4 regions of the Blautia difficilis genome follow, and region 1 is predicted to be linked to each of the others. Evidence: riboswitches for the same ligand, from Rfam matches in the RefSeq annotation. Region 1 holds a riboswitch; each other region holds the start of a gene.

Region 1 (3,978 bases):
TGCTGGATTGCGGCTCGCCTCAGGTAGGACGGCATCTTCGGAAAGCGAAGATCAAAATCAAAGCGTGCAGGATTCTTTTTTGTAGTATGCACCAGATGCTCTGCAGCATTAAACCGCCTTTTGGCATCCGGTATCTCTGCCAGTTCTTCCCACATCTGCTCATATATTTCTGTCAGGTAACAGACCGCAGACCGGTAGATTTCCAGTGTCTGGCGGACTGGGATATTCTGTTTTCGTAATTCTACGCCATAGCTGGATACGGTCTGCATCTCTTTTCCTCCAACAAATCATTTCTTCTGTCAGGCTTTTTCCTTTTGTCCTTCGATGTAGGCAAGCACCTGGTCTCTGCTCCTGTCACTGACCGTTATGGCACAGTAAGACGGATTCCACAGATGCCCACCCCACAGTTCCTTTTTTAACTCCGGATACGCAAGAAACATCTGGCGTGCAAGATTTCCTTTCATGATCTTGATCATATCTGAAATATAAAACTGAGGTTTACAGTCCACAAGCAGATGGATATGATCCGGCATCACCTCCATTGCCAGAATCTGAAATTTATATTCTTCTGCAAGATTCTGTAACATTTCTTTGCATTCTGTATCGATTCCGTTTTTTAAAACCTTTTTTCTGTATTTTGTACACCAGACAAGATGATACTGCAAGGAATAGACATATCCCCTACCATATGAAAGTTTGTTTTTATCTATATTAAATATATCTTTTTCCATATAAATATTATACCATATGTATTGGTTTATGTAAACATTTGTTCTGTTGTTTAGTAAAAAAATTTGCGCGTCTAACTCATCACTGAAAGTAACGAGAATGCGACGCGCAGTTATTCAACCATTGTGCGGAACACATCATCAAAAATCGTATTGTTCATTTAATTCCTCCTTATTATAACATTTTCCCAGAGCTTTGAGAACCTCCAAAACAACCCTTAATCAACCATGAACTGTTTTATTCCCACCTCCCGTTCAGGCAAAGCCAACGGGCAGAATGTTATAATATTCAGGAATGTTTGCTTTACCATTATAAAATTTAAATTATCTTTGTGAAAATGTCGGCGAACGCCAGAGAAATCCGTTATGAACCGCCAGACCTGGCACGGGTGATATAAGATTTTCACTATAGTCTATAGTTTAAAATATGCTGTTCAAAAAAACAAGTACTATTTCACACGTTACTGTTCAATTACTGTTCCAAAACAAAAAACATTACCTGTAAAATCAAATTCCCACACATCCAGTAACCAGCGCAGGAAAAGTGTTTCTTTTCTGTGCATTTGCAGGCATCTTAGAGATTCTTAGGTAAAAAAAATCTGCGTTATGAGCCGGCTGCCTCACGTGTCTGAGCGGAGCCTGCAGCGGAGCGAGTTTGACAAGACGGCTCATGCTTTTAGCAGATTTTTTTCGCCTTAGAAGCTCTTAGATGCCGAAACCGCACAGAAAAGAAACGCTTTCCCTGCGCGTCCCCTCCCTGATTTTGTCTCCCCCTCAAAAAATTTGTTGTCTTTTCTCCAAAAAAGTGTATAATACGATTTAATCGAACATTCATTGACAATTACCGGTTTTTAGTTCTGTCAGTCACGGTATAGAAATGTCGGACTTTCAGCTAAGAGGGAATCAGGTCAGAATCCTGAACAGTCGTGCTGCTGTATACGTGCAGCCATATCTCATATCCATTGCATCGTTATGCGAGAAGGAGAGACATGGCGTTACTGCGTGAGTCAGAATACCTGCTATAAACTGCCGCCATTAACTACACGCAATAGGAAATGGAAGGGTGATCTTCTTTAGTGTTCTCTTTTTTACAGAAGTATCATCCTTACATATGTTTTCTCTGTTCCTTTTAAGGAATATAGAACACCGGCAGTTATTGGTACCTTGTTATTTTTATCATAGTCCATACTACTCCCATGCAGAGAAAACAACATTGTCTATCAGCAAAGGAGTATTTTTTTATGTCAAATTCTCTGACACTTACGCGTCGTAACTGCGGACAGTATATTGAGAAGAATATGGAACTTCCACAAAACTGCCGCTCTATCTCAGCAGAAACCTTTTTTAACAGACCTGATATTCGTTCTGTGGTATTTCCCTATGAAATGGAACAGATTGGAAACAAAGCCTTTCAGGGATGTTCCCGGTTAAGCAGAATAGAGCTTCCTGAACATCTGCAAAAACTTGGCATAGGGGTATTTTCAGACTGCATTTCTCTGAAAAAAGTCAAAATTCCCGCCAGCCTTACCAGTATTCCAAAAAATGCATTTAACAATGGCCGAAAACTGAACAGTCTGGAGTTCGCCCCGAACAGCAAACTGACATTTATCGGTCCGAATGCCTTTTCAGAATGCGCTACTCTTACGGAAGTTGTTTTCCCTGCCTCTCTGGAAGAAATCGATGACAGGGCTTTTTATAAATGTAAGAAACTGAGTTGTATTTCTTTTCCGGGGGGGGGATTTAAGGGTTATCGGAAAGCAGGCTTTCTATTTCTGCGGAATGGATTCGCTGCAGCTGCCTGATTCGCTGGAAGTCCTTGATGAGAGTGCTTTTTTTAAGTGCTGTAATCTGACCTCTGTGGTGATTCCGCCCAATGTCAGATACCTTGGAAAATGGATCTTTCATGGATGTAACCGCCTGCAGTATCTGGAGATTCGCCATGATCCTGAATTTATCGGGGAATGGATCATCAACAAAGCGGCTACGATCCGCTGTTATAAAGGTTCTAAAGTAGACAGATACTGCCAGCAGTCAGGATTCAAAGTAGAATACTTTTCCTAATAACAACAAAATCTGTATTGAACAGACAAAAAAGAGGAATGTTTATGAATGATACTTTTACTTATTTTCAAAAGAAGGGATGTACTGTTTTTTCTTTTCCGGGAAAAACAAGGGTTCTTAGCACCAGTCCTCTTAATGGCGGGATCACTGCTCATCTCACGCATGCTTTAAATATCAACTGCATGAATGGTGCCTATGAATGTGAAATGCTTGGAAACACCTATGAGGAAGACCTGAACATTCATACAAAAGAGCTGGGAATTGATCCGCAGACAGCAACCGCACTCAGCACAGCGGCATGGACTGAACTGTGTGCTGTTGAGAAAATCTGTTATCAGGAGTTATCCGTGACTGCTGCTGTTACAGGGGGAATTGATTCAAACGGAATGTGTCCGGGAGATCCTTCTTCTTACTATGAAAGAAACGGCGCTTACGAGATGCTGCCACCCGGTACGATCAATGTTTTTATCTATATCAATCAGAATGTTACAGAGGCAGCCATGGTCCGCTCAATGATGATTGCTTCGGAGGCAAAAGCAGCGGCCGTTTCACATCTCTTACTTGGAAGCTGTTATTCAGAAGAAATCGCGACAGGTTCTGGTACTGACGGAATGGTGATTGCCTCGGCTATGGAGGGTGAGCTGACACTTACCGATGCCTCCGGACATTCCAAGCTTGGAGAGCTGATTGGCAGGGCAGTCCGTATGGCAGTAAAACATGCCCTGATGAAACAGACAGCTGCCTGTGGTCCGAGACAGTTTCAGGTTCTTGTTCGTACTGGCAGATATGGAATCACCCCGGGAACTCTGTGGGATTTTTATATAGAGCATGAGATTCTTTTTCATGCATACAATATTAGTTTTAAGAAAGCTTCTGAGCTGGAAGAAATACTTCTATCGCGAAACAGAAACAGCAATCTGGTTTTATGTGTGTCTCTTTATCTTCATCTGATGGATCAGCTTCGCTGGGGACTAATCATGGAACCGGAGGCTGTCCGAGAGGGAAAAAGGCTGCTTCTTTATGGACTGTACTGTGGACGGGATACTTATCTGGGCGATGTTTATCCTGAAGATGTATGGAAGAACGAAGTACTGAAAACATTTTCACTTAAAGAACAGCTGATTTATATTTTAATCTGTTATTTTTCTGTCAGATCATAGTTGGATCATCACATTTTTATGGTAAAAAT
Region 2 (3,978 bases), on a different contig from region 1:
ATGCAAATGTAAATGTGAAGATGATCGATCAGGGTTCCAGTGAGCTGAATATCATTATCGGTGTGGAGAACAGAGATTTTGAAACTGCGGTAAAGGCAATTTATGATATCTTTGTAATTACCCAGATCTAATTGAGAATTGCAGGAGCTCCTTCACAGCGGAGCAATTTGTGGATATGATGTTTACCAATTATAGGATAAACAAAATAATGGACCGTCAGAAATCAGCATAGAGATTTCTGGCGGCTTTTTATATTATAGGAAATTACTCCGTAATGTTCCTATAACATAAAAAAGCCCTCCGGGCAGGATCGCACTGCGACGGAGCGGGATTATGTCGCTGAAGCGACCTGTTGTAGGCGGAGAATCCTGCAAGCAGGATTCTTTCTTGAATTCAGGAGTTTTTACATGATCCTGCCTTTGACAGTTATTAGAAGAAAAAATCGCTGTATCCATTGATTTTACTGGGGTTCAGCGATTTTTGCCGTTGTTTTGAAGTATAATAATTTATTCCTTCCCTTTACTTTTTTTCTGTATTGTTTTCATTTTGCTCTTTGTTATAAATTGATAGTCTGTCCTAAAACCACAGCTTTCATGAAGAGCATTCGTAATCTTTTCGCGTTTATACAGCGGGATGAATCCCTGTTCCTGTATTTCTGCAAAATTCATTGCCTTTAGAGAGTCCAATAATTCTTCACAGGTATATTGCAAATTTAACTTTTTCTCAAGATAACGGTAGATTGTTAATGAGAGAAAACAGATTAGAAGATGAGCTTTAATCCTGTTATCATCCTGTAAATAAACTGGTCTTGCAGAAAAATCAGTTTTCATAATACGAAAACATTCTTCAATCTGCCTTCGCTTACTTTTAAAATATCATTGACATCATCATCCAAAAGATCTGTACTGCTGAATGGATTCTATATTTCGACACCGGTAGGAAATTATAATCCTGACTGGGCAATTGCTTTCTATAAGGGAAAGGTAAAGCATATTTATTTTGCAGCTGAAACCAAGGGCTCTATGTCCTCTATGCAGCTGCGTTCGATTGAGGAATCTAAGATACACTGCGCACGGGAACACTTTAAGGCTATCAGTAGTGACAGCGTTGTTTTTGATGTTGTGGATAGTTATCAGAGTCTTTTTGATATGGTGATGAGATAAGGCGTTAAGGGATAATATTTCCTCAACAATCATAGGAAAGAGTGCTGTGTATGTCATCTTTTGTATCTCTCTGTGAATAGCACGAATGTAATTCAATGTCTTATGGATTGCAAGACATGCTATATGAGTGGTGCGCGAACTTTATCCCCCCCCCCGGCAGGGGCGGTCAACCTCTGGGAATTCCAGCAAATACAAAAAAGTAAGATTATCAAAAATATTGTTAAAGAAAATTCTTTACTTTGGTTAAAGCGTAAGTTATAATAATTTTGCTTAAAAGCTATAAATGAGCAAATACCGAAAATTGCACAAAATTTGTAGCTGGTTGTACACATTACGCGAACATTAAACTACTTTATTCTTTTTTACTGTCCGCATACTGAAGATTTAATTGTGCAGTTTCTCAAATTTGCTCATTTATAGTTAAAAGAATAAATGTGCCAAGTGCTGAAAAATATATAAAATTTACACTATTTTCAGAAGAGGGAATCAGGTGAGAATCCTGAACGATCCGGTCACTGTATTCAGTTATGCCACATTCATATCCATTGCATTTTTATGTGAGAAGGGAATGGGGATTTAAGCTGTAAGCCAGGAAACCTGCTTGGTTCATAGAAAGAAACTTCCGTGTAAAGTGCTGTCTTTCGTATCATGTTTTTTTGTGATGCCCGCTTTTTCATGGAAGCGGACTTTTTTCTTTTAAAAGCAAAAAAACAAAAGAAAAAATAAGGAGAAAAAGCATGAAAAACATGAAAACAGCAGCAGGAATGTTATGTCTGGCAGGAATTCTCAGCCTGGGAATGGGAACAACTGTATTTGCGGAGGATGGAGACAGCCATTATCCCGTAACAATCACAACCTACAATTATGAGAACGAACCGGTTGAAATGACTTTTGAGAAAGCTCCGGAGAAAGTATTTGCATATGCAAACTCCAATATCGAAGAGCTTCTGGCACTTGGTCTCGGTGATAAGATCGTAGCTGCTTGCGGTCTGGACGGTGATGTGCGTGAGGATTTAAAAGATGAATTTGACAAGATTCAGTATATGGATACCAAGCCATCCAAAGAGGAAGTTGTTGCAATGGAGCCTGATTTTATTGCGGCATGGTATTCTTCTTTCGATGATGACTGGCTTTCTGATGTAAGTTTCTGGCAGGAGAGAGATGTAAATACATACATGTCCCTGAACAGTGCTGCAAAGGGACCGGCTTCTGAGTTCCCACGTACAATTGAAGACGAATATGAGGATATCCTGAACATTGGCAAGATCTTTGATTGCGAAGACAAGGCAGAGGAAATCGTTGATCAGATGAAGGGTGAGATTGATAAAGTAAAAGAGCATGTAGAAGGAACAGACCCGTTATCCGTAGCAGTTCTTGAGGATGAGGGAGATTCCTTCCGTGTATATGGAACAGAGACACTTGGCGGAAATATTCCGGAGACACTTGGTGCAGAGCTGAAGCTTGGTGCAGAGAACTCTGAAAACGTTGGTGCAGAGGATCTGATCGCAGCTGATCCGGACGTATTATTCATGATCAACTATGATGGATTTATGACATCTGATGAGGCAATCGCTGATATTACAGATAACCCTGCATATGCGAGCCTTTCAGCAGTTAAGAACAACAAAGTATTCTCTGTAAACTTGAATGAAGTATACTGCAGCGGTGTCAGAACCTATGACGGAATTATGACATTTGCAAAAGCATTATATCCGGATCTGTACGAATAAAATGAAAAGAAAACCGGATTTTAAAAATGGAATTTTTCATGGAAAGCCGATCTATGTGCTGGCGGTGATATTACTGACTGTGCTTCTGGTGATATCCATTCTGACTGCAGTTACCATTGGTTCTGTAGATCTTTCTGTGAAAGATGTGTATAGTGTAATTTTGTATAAAGTGTTTGGAATCGGGGATCCGGAGGTTTATGGTGTAGGAGCCATGTCTGATATTGTGTGGTTTATCCGCCTTCCCCGTATTCTTCTTGCAACAGCCGTTGGCATGGGTCTGGCAGTTGCAGGTGTGGTAATGCAGGCCATTGTGAAAAATCCGATTGCAGATCCGTATATTCTGGGTATTTCCTCTGGTGCATCTCTTGGTGCAACAGTGGCAATCTTTCTTGGAGTTGGAGCCGTATTTGGCTCCAACTCTATTGGAATCTGCGCATTTATCGGAGCCTTCCTTATTTCTGTACTGGTACAGATCACTGCAAATATAGGAGGCCGGGCAAATTCAGTCCGACTTCTGCTTGCAGGTACAGCACTTGGAAGTGTGTGCAGTGCATTTTCAAACTTTGTTGTCTATATTGCGGGCGACAGAGATGGAATCCAGACAGTTACTTTCTGGCTGATGGGAAGTTTGGCAGGTGCGAAATGGGAAAATCTGGCTGTGATTATTCCCTGCGTTTTTATAGCAACCCTGTTTTTCTGCACCCAGAGCCGTATTCTCAATATGATGCTGCTTGGAGATGAGGTATCCATCACATTAGGAACTGACCTGCACAGATATCGTCAGGTGTATCTTGTAGTGACAGCACTGTTGATCGGTTTTGTGGTATATTCCGCAGGTATCATTGGATTTGTAGGACTCATTATTCCTCATGTGGTACGAATGTTCTTTGGAACCGATCACAAGAAAATGCTTCCACTGTCAGCACTTAGCGGTTCCATTTTCCTGATCTGGGCAGATGTTGCTTCCAGGATCATTATTCCCAAGAGTGAAGTCCCAATCGGAATCCTGGTATCCATGATCGGAGCACCTTGCTTTATTTATCTGCTGGTACGCAGATCTTATGGATTCGGAGGTGAGAAATCAT
Region 3 (3,978 bases), on a different contig from region 1:
AATGTATGTTACTGTTCACTTCGTTCCCAGCAACACGCTTCGCGATGCACAGAATTTATGCTAATCGCATAAATTCGCGCGGTATGTCTCGGGTTTTCTGTGACCTTCGCTCACAAAAAACACCTCGCGGGATATTACCAGTGAACAGTAACGAAATGTATCTATTCCAGACTTAATATCTACATAATACATCTGCCCGGAAACTATTGCAAGTATCCGGGCAGATTCTGTTGCCTGTACCGGTTATCCGGCAGGCCTGATTTTATTTAATTTGATTATTCAGCATCTGCTTCTTCTGTTGCTGTTTCATCTGCTGCTGCATTATCTGTTGCAGTTTCATCTGTTGCTTCATTTTCTGATGCAGTTTCATCATCTGCTGCTTCAGCGTTCTCATCTGCAGCTGCATCATCTGTTGCTCCCAGGGAGTCGATTGCTGCTTTTGTATGAGCTACATACAGATCTTCTACTGCTGCAATTCTTCCAAGTCCTTCGATCTGGCAGTCAACACTGTCGAAATCTCCAGATGCTACAAACTGGCTCTTCCAGGAATCTTCATCATCGCCGGCCATATCGTTGTTTGCATGGTCACCTGCAACAACCATCAGAGGACGAATGATTACATTCTTGAATCCTGCTTCTTTTACCTTTTCGATTACTTTATCGCATGCGGTATCTTCCGGTTCACCTTCAACAGTACCGATGAAAGCGTTTGTGAATCCAAGATCATTCATCTGTGTCTGCATCTGGTCGTAGGTTACGTTTGCTGTATGGGAAGTACCATGTCCCATGAATACAAATGCTGTACCAGCATCTGCGGCTGCCTTCATATCATCGAATCCGGCTACCTTGCAAGCTTCATCTGTAATTGCCTGGGCAACTGCTTTTTTGTCATCGTTGATCACAGTAGCGTCATCACCAACCTCACCAAGCATTGGTTCAGCGATTGCTACAGATTCAAATTTATCTTTGTATTCATCAATTGCTTCTGTCATTTCATCATATTCAGCACCATGCATCAGATGAGTAGGCTGTACAACCAGGTTCTTAACGCCGTTAGCTACTGCACGGTCCAGTGCCTGCTGCATGTTGTCGATCACTTCGTTATCTCTTGCCTGTACATGGTTGATGATGATCTGTGCTGTGAAAGCTCTTCTTACAGACCAGTCCGGATATGCTGCTGCCAGAGCATCTTCAATGCCTTTGACATCCTCTGCACGGCTGTCGTTAAAGGAGGTACCAAAGCTTACTACTAAAAGCTCGTTTTCACCGATTTCATCCTGGTTGCGAGGATCATCTTTGGAAGCATCTCCTGTGTCACGTCCGAAGTAGTCAGGATCTGCATTTTCACCTGTTACCAGTTCCTTCTGGGCATCTGTCAGCTTATCCCATGCTTCTTTGGCTGCCTTACAGTCATCATCTGTTGTGTCTGTTCTTTCCTGAACATAGATTTTATCGATCAGTGCGCCAACCTCATCAGCTGCCTTCTGATCATCGGAAGAAGCATCAGCATCTGCGGAAGCGTCATCTGTAGCTTCTGCATCTTCTGCTGCTGTATCCTCTGTAGCTGCTGCGTCATCTGTAGCAGCTGCGTCATCGGCGGATTCTTCTGTAGCTGCGTCCTCTGCAAATGCAACTGTGCCGGTAGCTGCTGTCATAGAGCAAGTCATTGATACTGCTAACAATAAGGCTAACATAGATTTTCTTTTCATGGTGTTTATCCTCTTTTAATAATTAAATATTTCCGGACGGATGTATGCAAAGAAAAACAGCCACATCTCCGCAGCTGTTACTTTTCTCATTATACACGGTTTGTATCGGATTTCGTAAATACCGCATCTAACATAAGGATCCGGCAGGATACGATAAGAACTATGTAAGTCATGAGAACAAAGGTACTGTAAACCGCAGACCTCAAATTCCACGCTAAGGCAGATCTCCTGACTTCGTTCATCGCTGCTTCTCCCTTCCCGGTAAACCAGTGGTTCTGAAAAACAGCTCCCTTACACAGTGACGGTATCGTTCCGGATTCTCACCGGATTCCCTTTTGCACATCCATTAGGATGCAACCTTAACGTTATAACTCTTGCACATATTCAATTCGGATACTCTTTTTTTACCACAAATTTTAAAGATTGTCAAGAATAAGACGAAAATTAGCAAAAATCGTTTTGTATTTTTCAGACATTTTTCCGGATATTGGGAGTATAATGTCGAAAATCTTCAGAAAGCTTACCTTTGGTACAGTGGTTTGAAAAAGCAGGTTCTGTTTCCGGTGTGACAGGCGGCTCCCACCTGCTCCACCCTGGCCAGGATAGTGTCGTTGTCGCAGTCCAGGGTAAGGGATTTCACATATTGGAGATGTCCGGAGGTCAGACCCTTGGTCCACAGTTCATTGCGGCTTCTGCTCCAGTAGGTCATTTTTCCTGTCTCCACAGTGGTATTGTAGGCCTCTTCATTCATATAGGCCAACATCAGTACTTCACCAGTCTCATAGTCCTGTGCTATTACAGGTACCATTCCGTCACTGTTTAACTTAAAGTCTGCCCAGGTGAAGGTTTTTTCCCCGGACTGCTGTACAGGGGTAATTTTTTTATTCATATATGCCTCCTTTATGCCAGACTTCCCTTTGTGGAAAGTACGTCTGTGATCCGTGGGTCATAGGAGGTAGCTGCGTCCAGTGCCTTGGCGAAGCTTTTGAACATGGCTTCTGCCACATGGTGATTGTTGCCGCCGCTTAAGACCTTGATGTGCAGGTTCATGCCGCAGGAATAGGAAATAGCATAGAAAAACTCCTTCACCATTTCTGTAGACATATCTCCGATCCGGTCAGCGGTAAACTCTGCATCCCAGGCAAAATAGGGTCTGCCGGACAGGTCAATGGCACAGAGCACCAGGGATTCATCCATAGGAAGGATGCAGCTTCCGTAGCGTTTTATGCCCTTTTTGTCACCGATTGCCTCTTTTAATGCTGTTCCCAGTACAATTCCGGTGTCCTCAATGGTGTGGTGGTCATCTACCTGCAGATCTCCCTTTACTTTTACGTTCAGGTCAAAAAGTCCGTGTCTGGTAAAGCCGTCCAGCATGTGGTCAAAAAATCCTACGCCTGTCTCAATATGAGAACATCCGGTTCCGTCCAGGCTGATCGTTAATTTAATTTGTGTTTCTTTTGTATTTCTTTCTACCGAAGCTTCTCTGGCCATTGTATGTCTCCTTCTGATTAGTTCTCTTCTTCCTCAAAACGTACTGCAATGGAGTTTGCATGTGCAGTCAGCTGTTCAGATGTTGCAAACTGGACAATATCCTTGTGGATGTCCCTCAGTGCAGCTTTGGAATAATAGACAATGCTGGATTTTTTGATAAAGTCATCTACAGAAAGGGCGGAGAAGAATTTGGCAGTTCCGTTGGTGGGAAGTACGTGGTTTGGTCCTGCAAAATAATCTCCCAGAGGTTCAGAGCTGTATTCTCCGATAAAAATAGCTCCTGCATTCTTAACCTTCATCATATCCTCAAAGGGGTTGGCTGTAACAATCTCCATATGTTCCGGTGCAATTTCATTGGCTGCCTCAATAGCCTCATCCATGTCCTCTGCAATCAGGATGTAGCCGAAATTATCCAGGGACTTCTGGATGATCTCTTTTCTGGAGAGAACTTCTACAAAGCCCTTTACTTCCTGGTCCACCTTATCTGCAAATTCCCGGCTGGTAGTGATCAGGATGGCGCAGGCCAGTTCGTCATGCTCAGCCTGGGAAAGAAGGTCTGCTGCCACATAGCGTGGGTTGGCAGTTTCATCGGCCAATACCAGGATCTCACTTGGACCTGCAATAGAGTCAATGCTTACATAGCCATATACTGCTTTCTTTGCCAAAGCTACGAAAATATTTCCAGGGCCTACAATTTTGTCTACCTTTGGAATGCTTTCTGTACCATAAGCCAGAGCTCCCACTGCCTGGGCTCCGCCTACCTTGTAGATCTCATCTG
Region 4 (3,978 bases), on a different contig from region 1:
ATAAAAAGAAATAAAAGGTTACGAGGACGAGAGACCATGAAGAAAAAAATTGTATGTCTTACATTAGCACTGCTTATGACTGCATCACAGGCCGTAAGCGTAAGCGCTTCCAGAGAAGATGATTTAAGAGAAGAACAGGCGATTACAAGCCAGCAGCTTGATGCCACATATTCCCGCATGGATGAACTGGCAAATGCAAAGGCACAGCTTGAGAGTGAAATTTCAGAGTTGGATTCCAATCTTGTTAGTGTTATGGTTTCCATCGATACTCTTAAGAATGATATCAGCAATAAAGAGGTTGATATCATCAGAACAAAGCAGGATCTTGCAAAAGCGCAGAAGGCCAGAGATAAGCAGTACGAGAGTATGAAGAAGCGTATCCAGTGTCTGTATGAGCAGGGCGGTGATTCTGCATGGTTCCAGATGATGTTGAATTCCGAAGATCTCAGTGATCTTCTTACACGAGCTGAGAATACCCAGCAGATGTATGAGCAGGACAGAAAAAATCTGGACAAATATGTGAAGACCATTGATGAAGTAAATAATTTAAAAACACAGTATGAGTCTGATAAGGCAGAGCTGGAAGAAATGAAATCTTCTTATGAAGAGCAGTCTTATACTCTTCAGTGCCAGATTGATCAGAAAAAATCTGAGTCTGCTGATTATGAAAATGAAATCGCATATGCACAGCAGCAGGCAACAGAATATGCAAATCTTCTGGCAGAGCAGACTGCAGAGATCCAGCAGCTGGAAGCAGAGCGTATTGCGGCAGAGGAAGAGGCCAGACGTCAGGCAGAGGAAGAAGCTGCAAGACAGGCGGCAGAAGAAGCTGCTGCAGCAGAGGAAGCAGCAAACTCAGAAGATGTAGAGTATGATGAGGATGGAAATCCGGTTGAAAATACAGATGAGGATACAGACGAAGATACCTATGAGGAATCAGATGATGTAGAATATGATGAAGATGGCAATGTCATTGATAATGCACAGTCCGGTGAGGATGTGGAATATGATGAGTATGGCAATGTTATTGATTCTGACAATACAGTATCAAAGGAAGATTATGAAGAAGAACAGTCTTCTGATTCTGACAATTCTTCTTCTGGTTCAGGTTCAGGCTCTTCTGTAGTGGATTATGCTACACAGTTTGTGGGAAATCCATATGTATGGGGAGGAACAAGTCTTACAAGTGGTGCAGACTGTTCTGGATTTGTACAGAGTGTATATGCCAACTTTGGAGTAAGTCTTCCGAGAACTTCTTATGAACAGCAGAACTGTGGAACAGAAGTATCTTATGCAAATGCGCAGCCGGGTGATCTGATCTGCTATGGCGGCCATGTGGCAATTTATATGGGAAATGGACGTATTGTACATGCATCCAACTCTGTAGATGGTATTAAGATCAGCGACAATGCTGCATATAGAACAATTGTATCAGTAAGAAGACTTGTATAATCTGCAAAAGATTATATCCGATCAAAAAAAATAATGAGAAAAGGCCAGGTGACATCCATATGTGCTGTTACCTGGTTTTTGTTTGAAAAAAAGTCAAGCGGATATTCGCAATCCGCTTCGCTACTTGCTTGATTCGATTAAAAAGTTTCTGAAAAACTTTGATAAATAGTTGACATTCTCTAACAGTGATGCTATTATAAGGTCAGTATAATTCCATATAGAACATATTAAGTGCTGATACTGTTATTATACGGTACAGAGAGAGGGAATCAGGTGAGAAACCTGAGCGATCCGGTCACTGTAACAGAGGAGCAAATCTCGCAGATCCATTGTGCCATAGCATGAGAAGGAGAGAGGAGCGATGAGCCTGGAGCCAGGAAACCTGCTTAGTATGGCGAGGTTAAACTTCCGTGTAAAGTGTAACAACCAACTCCGTTGAATCCGCAGCTTCGGAGCGTTGTCTGCTTTTTTTCGAAGGCAGACATTTTTTTATGGAATGCGCCTGTTCTTTATGAATTATACATGATTAAATGGCAGGCGATACTACTTCGGAAATATTCGTTCCCTCCGCGCACTCATGAACGGATTAATCTTCTACCCCGGAGTAGCATCGCTCCCTCTTTATTATGGAGAAAATGATAGATTGATCTGTTATCTGCTTGTTTGGAAGAAGGAAATGAGATATGGAAAAACCATATTGGGAAGATAAAGAGTATTCTTTTTTTAGTCATAAAAAATGTGAGTTTTTTCCCTGCCATAAGGGAGCAGATCCTGAGGATTTTAACTGTTTGTTTTGTTATTGCCCTTTATATGCACTGGGGGATCAATGCGGTGGGAATTTTCGATATACAGACAGTGGATTGAAGGACTGTACCAACTGTCAGCTTCCTCATAAGAGAAAGAACTATGGATATGTGACCGGGAAATATCAGGAACTGGCTGAACTGATGAAGAAAATGCGCGCAGATCAGCAGTAAGGATGGTTGACCGGTGAAGATAAAAAAGATCATCAATGGATATTTATATGAGAAATATCTGTTGATGATCTTTTTTTATATGTCTGCATAAGAAATGGCATGAACACATATTGGAAACAACTAACGGGTTTGAAGAAAAACCTTCAGTCTGGGAATCTGATTGTTCAGAATCAATGATTCGGGAAAACCAGTCTGATGAACAAACTCTGCTGCATAGGTAAAATCTCCTACATGCTCTTTTCCATGGCTGTCGCTGGATAAAACAATGGGAAGCCGATATTTAAGGCAGCAACGAAGGATTTCTGCGTTATTTGCCCTGGTGTCACCGCGGTATCCGCCGGGAGTCAGTGAGACTTCGTTGATTTCAAAAATTACATTTTCTCTGCTGGCTGTATAAGCCAGTGTATCGTAATCCACCGGAAAAGCCGGGTTATCACAATGGCCCAGAACCTTTACGGCAGGATACTTCATTGCATTCTGGTATGCAAGAGTATTCTCTTTGACAGTTCCGGATCTGTAGTTCTGGCTATGCATACTTATGATAGCGTAGTCCAGATTAGACAACAGCTCATCACTTAGATCTACATGTCCCTGAATGTCCAGAATATTGAGTTCTACGCCATAAAGTACTTCTACACCAAAACGCTTTCTGGGGCAGAATGGCAGCCCGCGGAAATAAGAAGATGTGCCGGAAGCAAGCGTGCCGGGACCGTGATCCGTAATGCCCAGAAGCTTCATGCCTTTGCGTCCGGCTTCTTTTGCCATATCGGAAATTGTGCAGGAAGTACCGTGTCCGCTTGCAATGGAATGTGTATGGATATCTGCAAGATACGTAAGGATCATCCCCTTTTAAATAAAATTAATGACTGTTTTGCAGAGATATTCTGAAAAAATATATATAACAATTATGACAGAAAGAAGAAAGATTGTCAATTGGGGTTCAAAATAAAAACAACTAAATTTCACAAACAATTCAAACAAAAAACAACATATAAACAGTTTGAAATATGTTGTTTTTTGTTGACCTTATGAGGCGAATGAGGTATAATGACTTTACATGAGTACATGAAAAAGAGAAAGAAATTTGTCTGAGCGTTGGGAATGGCAATGCGAAGATGAAAAACTCCTCTTTCATGAGAAAGGAGAAATATGGAAAAATTTCAAACATCAGATATTCCCAAATCTCCGAGAATCCAGAAGCTGGTAGATGCCCTTTATGAGCACATGCCGGTGATCGAATCTTCCAGAGCGAAGCTTCTGACGGAATCTTATAAGGAGACGGAAGGTGAACCGATCATTACCCGCAGGGCCAAAGCATTTGCGCATATTCTGCATCATATTCCGATTATCATCCGCGATAATGAATTGATTGTAGGAAGCAGTACTATTGCTCCCAGAGGATGTCAGACCTTCCCGGAATTTTCCTATGAATGGCTGGAGGCTGAATTGGACACAGTTGCTACCAGAACAGCTGACCCATTTGATATTGCAGAGCAGACTAAAGCTGATCTGCTGGAAGCAGATAAATACTGGAAGGGAAGAACAACCA

The links. Region 1 has a riboswitch for cobalamin ahead of H8Z82_RS14525 (leucine-rich repeat domain-containing protein). Riboswitches for the same ligand answer to the same signal wherever they lie in the genome.
Region 2: it holds a riboswitch for cobalamin, as region 1 does, so the genes downstream of both, H8Z82_RS10150 (ABC transporter substrate-binding protein) here and H8Z82_RS14525 (leucine-rich repeat domain-containing protein) in region 1, are expected to answer to the same signal.
Region 3: it holds a riboswitch for cobalamin, as region 1 does, so the genes downstream of both, H8Z82_RS03075 (sirohydrochlorin cobaltochelatase) here and H8Z82_RS14525 (leucine-rich repeat domain-containing protein) in region 1, are expected to answer to the same signal.
Region 4: it holds a riboswitch for cobalamin, as region 1 does, so the genes downstream of both, H8Z82_RS07065 (cysteine-rich small domain-containing protein) here and H8Z82_RS14525 (leucine-rich repeat domain-containing protein) in region 1, are expected to answer to the same signal.

Annotation. Positions count from the first base shown of each region.
Region 1 covers NZ_JACOQG010000032.1:4,083-8,060, forward strand. Annotated here, with positions in the region: gene H8Z82_RS14515 (IS200/IS605 family accessory protein TnpB-related protein) at 1-269, opposite strand, end outside; gene tnpA (IS200/IS605 family transposase) at 300-731, opposite strand; cobalamin riboswitch at 1,564-1,766, shown strand; gene H8Z82_RS14525 (leucine-rich repeat domain-containing protein) at 1,970-2,530, shown strand; gene H8Z82_RS14530 (leucine-rich repeat protein) at 2,508-2,789, shown strand; gene H8Z82_RS14535 (adenosylcobinamide amidohydrolase) at 2,834-3,949, shown strand.
Region 2 covers NZ_JACOQG010000015.1:17,306-21,283, forward strand. Annotated here, with positions in the region: gene H8Z82_RS10140 (aspartate kinase) at 1-131, shown strand, start outside; partial or broken gene H8Z82_RS10145 (IS1634 family transposase) at 507-904, opposite strand; gene H8Z82_RS17145 (restriction endonuclease) at 879-1,163, shown strand; cobalamin riboswitch at 1,586-1,782, shown strand; gene H8Z82_RS10150 (ABC transporter substrate-binding protein) at 1,901-2,893, shown strand; gene H8Z82_RS10155 (FecCD family ABC transporter permease) at 2,895-3,978, shown strand, end outside; gene H8Z82_RS10160 (ABC transporter ATP-binding protein) at 3,977-3,978, shown strand, end outside.
Region 3 covers NZ_JACOQG010000003.1:15,024-19,001, forward strand. Annotated here, with positions in the region: gene H8Z82_RS03075 (sirohydrochlorin cobaltochelatase) at 276-1,709, opposite strand; cobalamin riboswitch at 1,911-2,086, opposite strand; partial or broken gene hisI (phosphoribosyl-AMP cyclohydrolase) at 2,233-2,547, opposite strand; gene hisB (imidazoleglycerol-phosphate dehydratase HisB) at 2,610-3,200, opposite strand; gene hisD (histidinol dehydrogenase) at 3,218-3,978, opposite strand, start outside.
Region 4 covers NZ_JACOQG010000008.1:82,213-86,190, reverse strand. Annotated here, with positions in the region: gene H8Z82_RS07070 (C40 family peptidase) at 37-1,452, shown strand; cobalamin riboswitch at 1,665-1,856, shown strand; gene H8Z82_RS07065 (cysteine-rich small domain-containing protein) at 2,136-2,429, shown strand; gene H8Z82_RS07060 (phosphatase) at 2,550-3,272, opposite strand; gene H8Z82_RS07055 (glycyl radical protein) at 3,579-3,978, shown strand, end outside.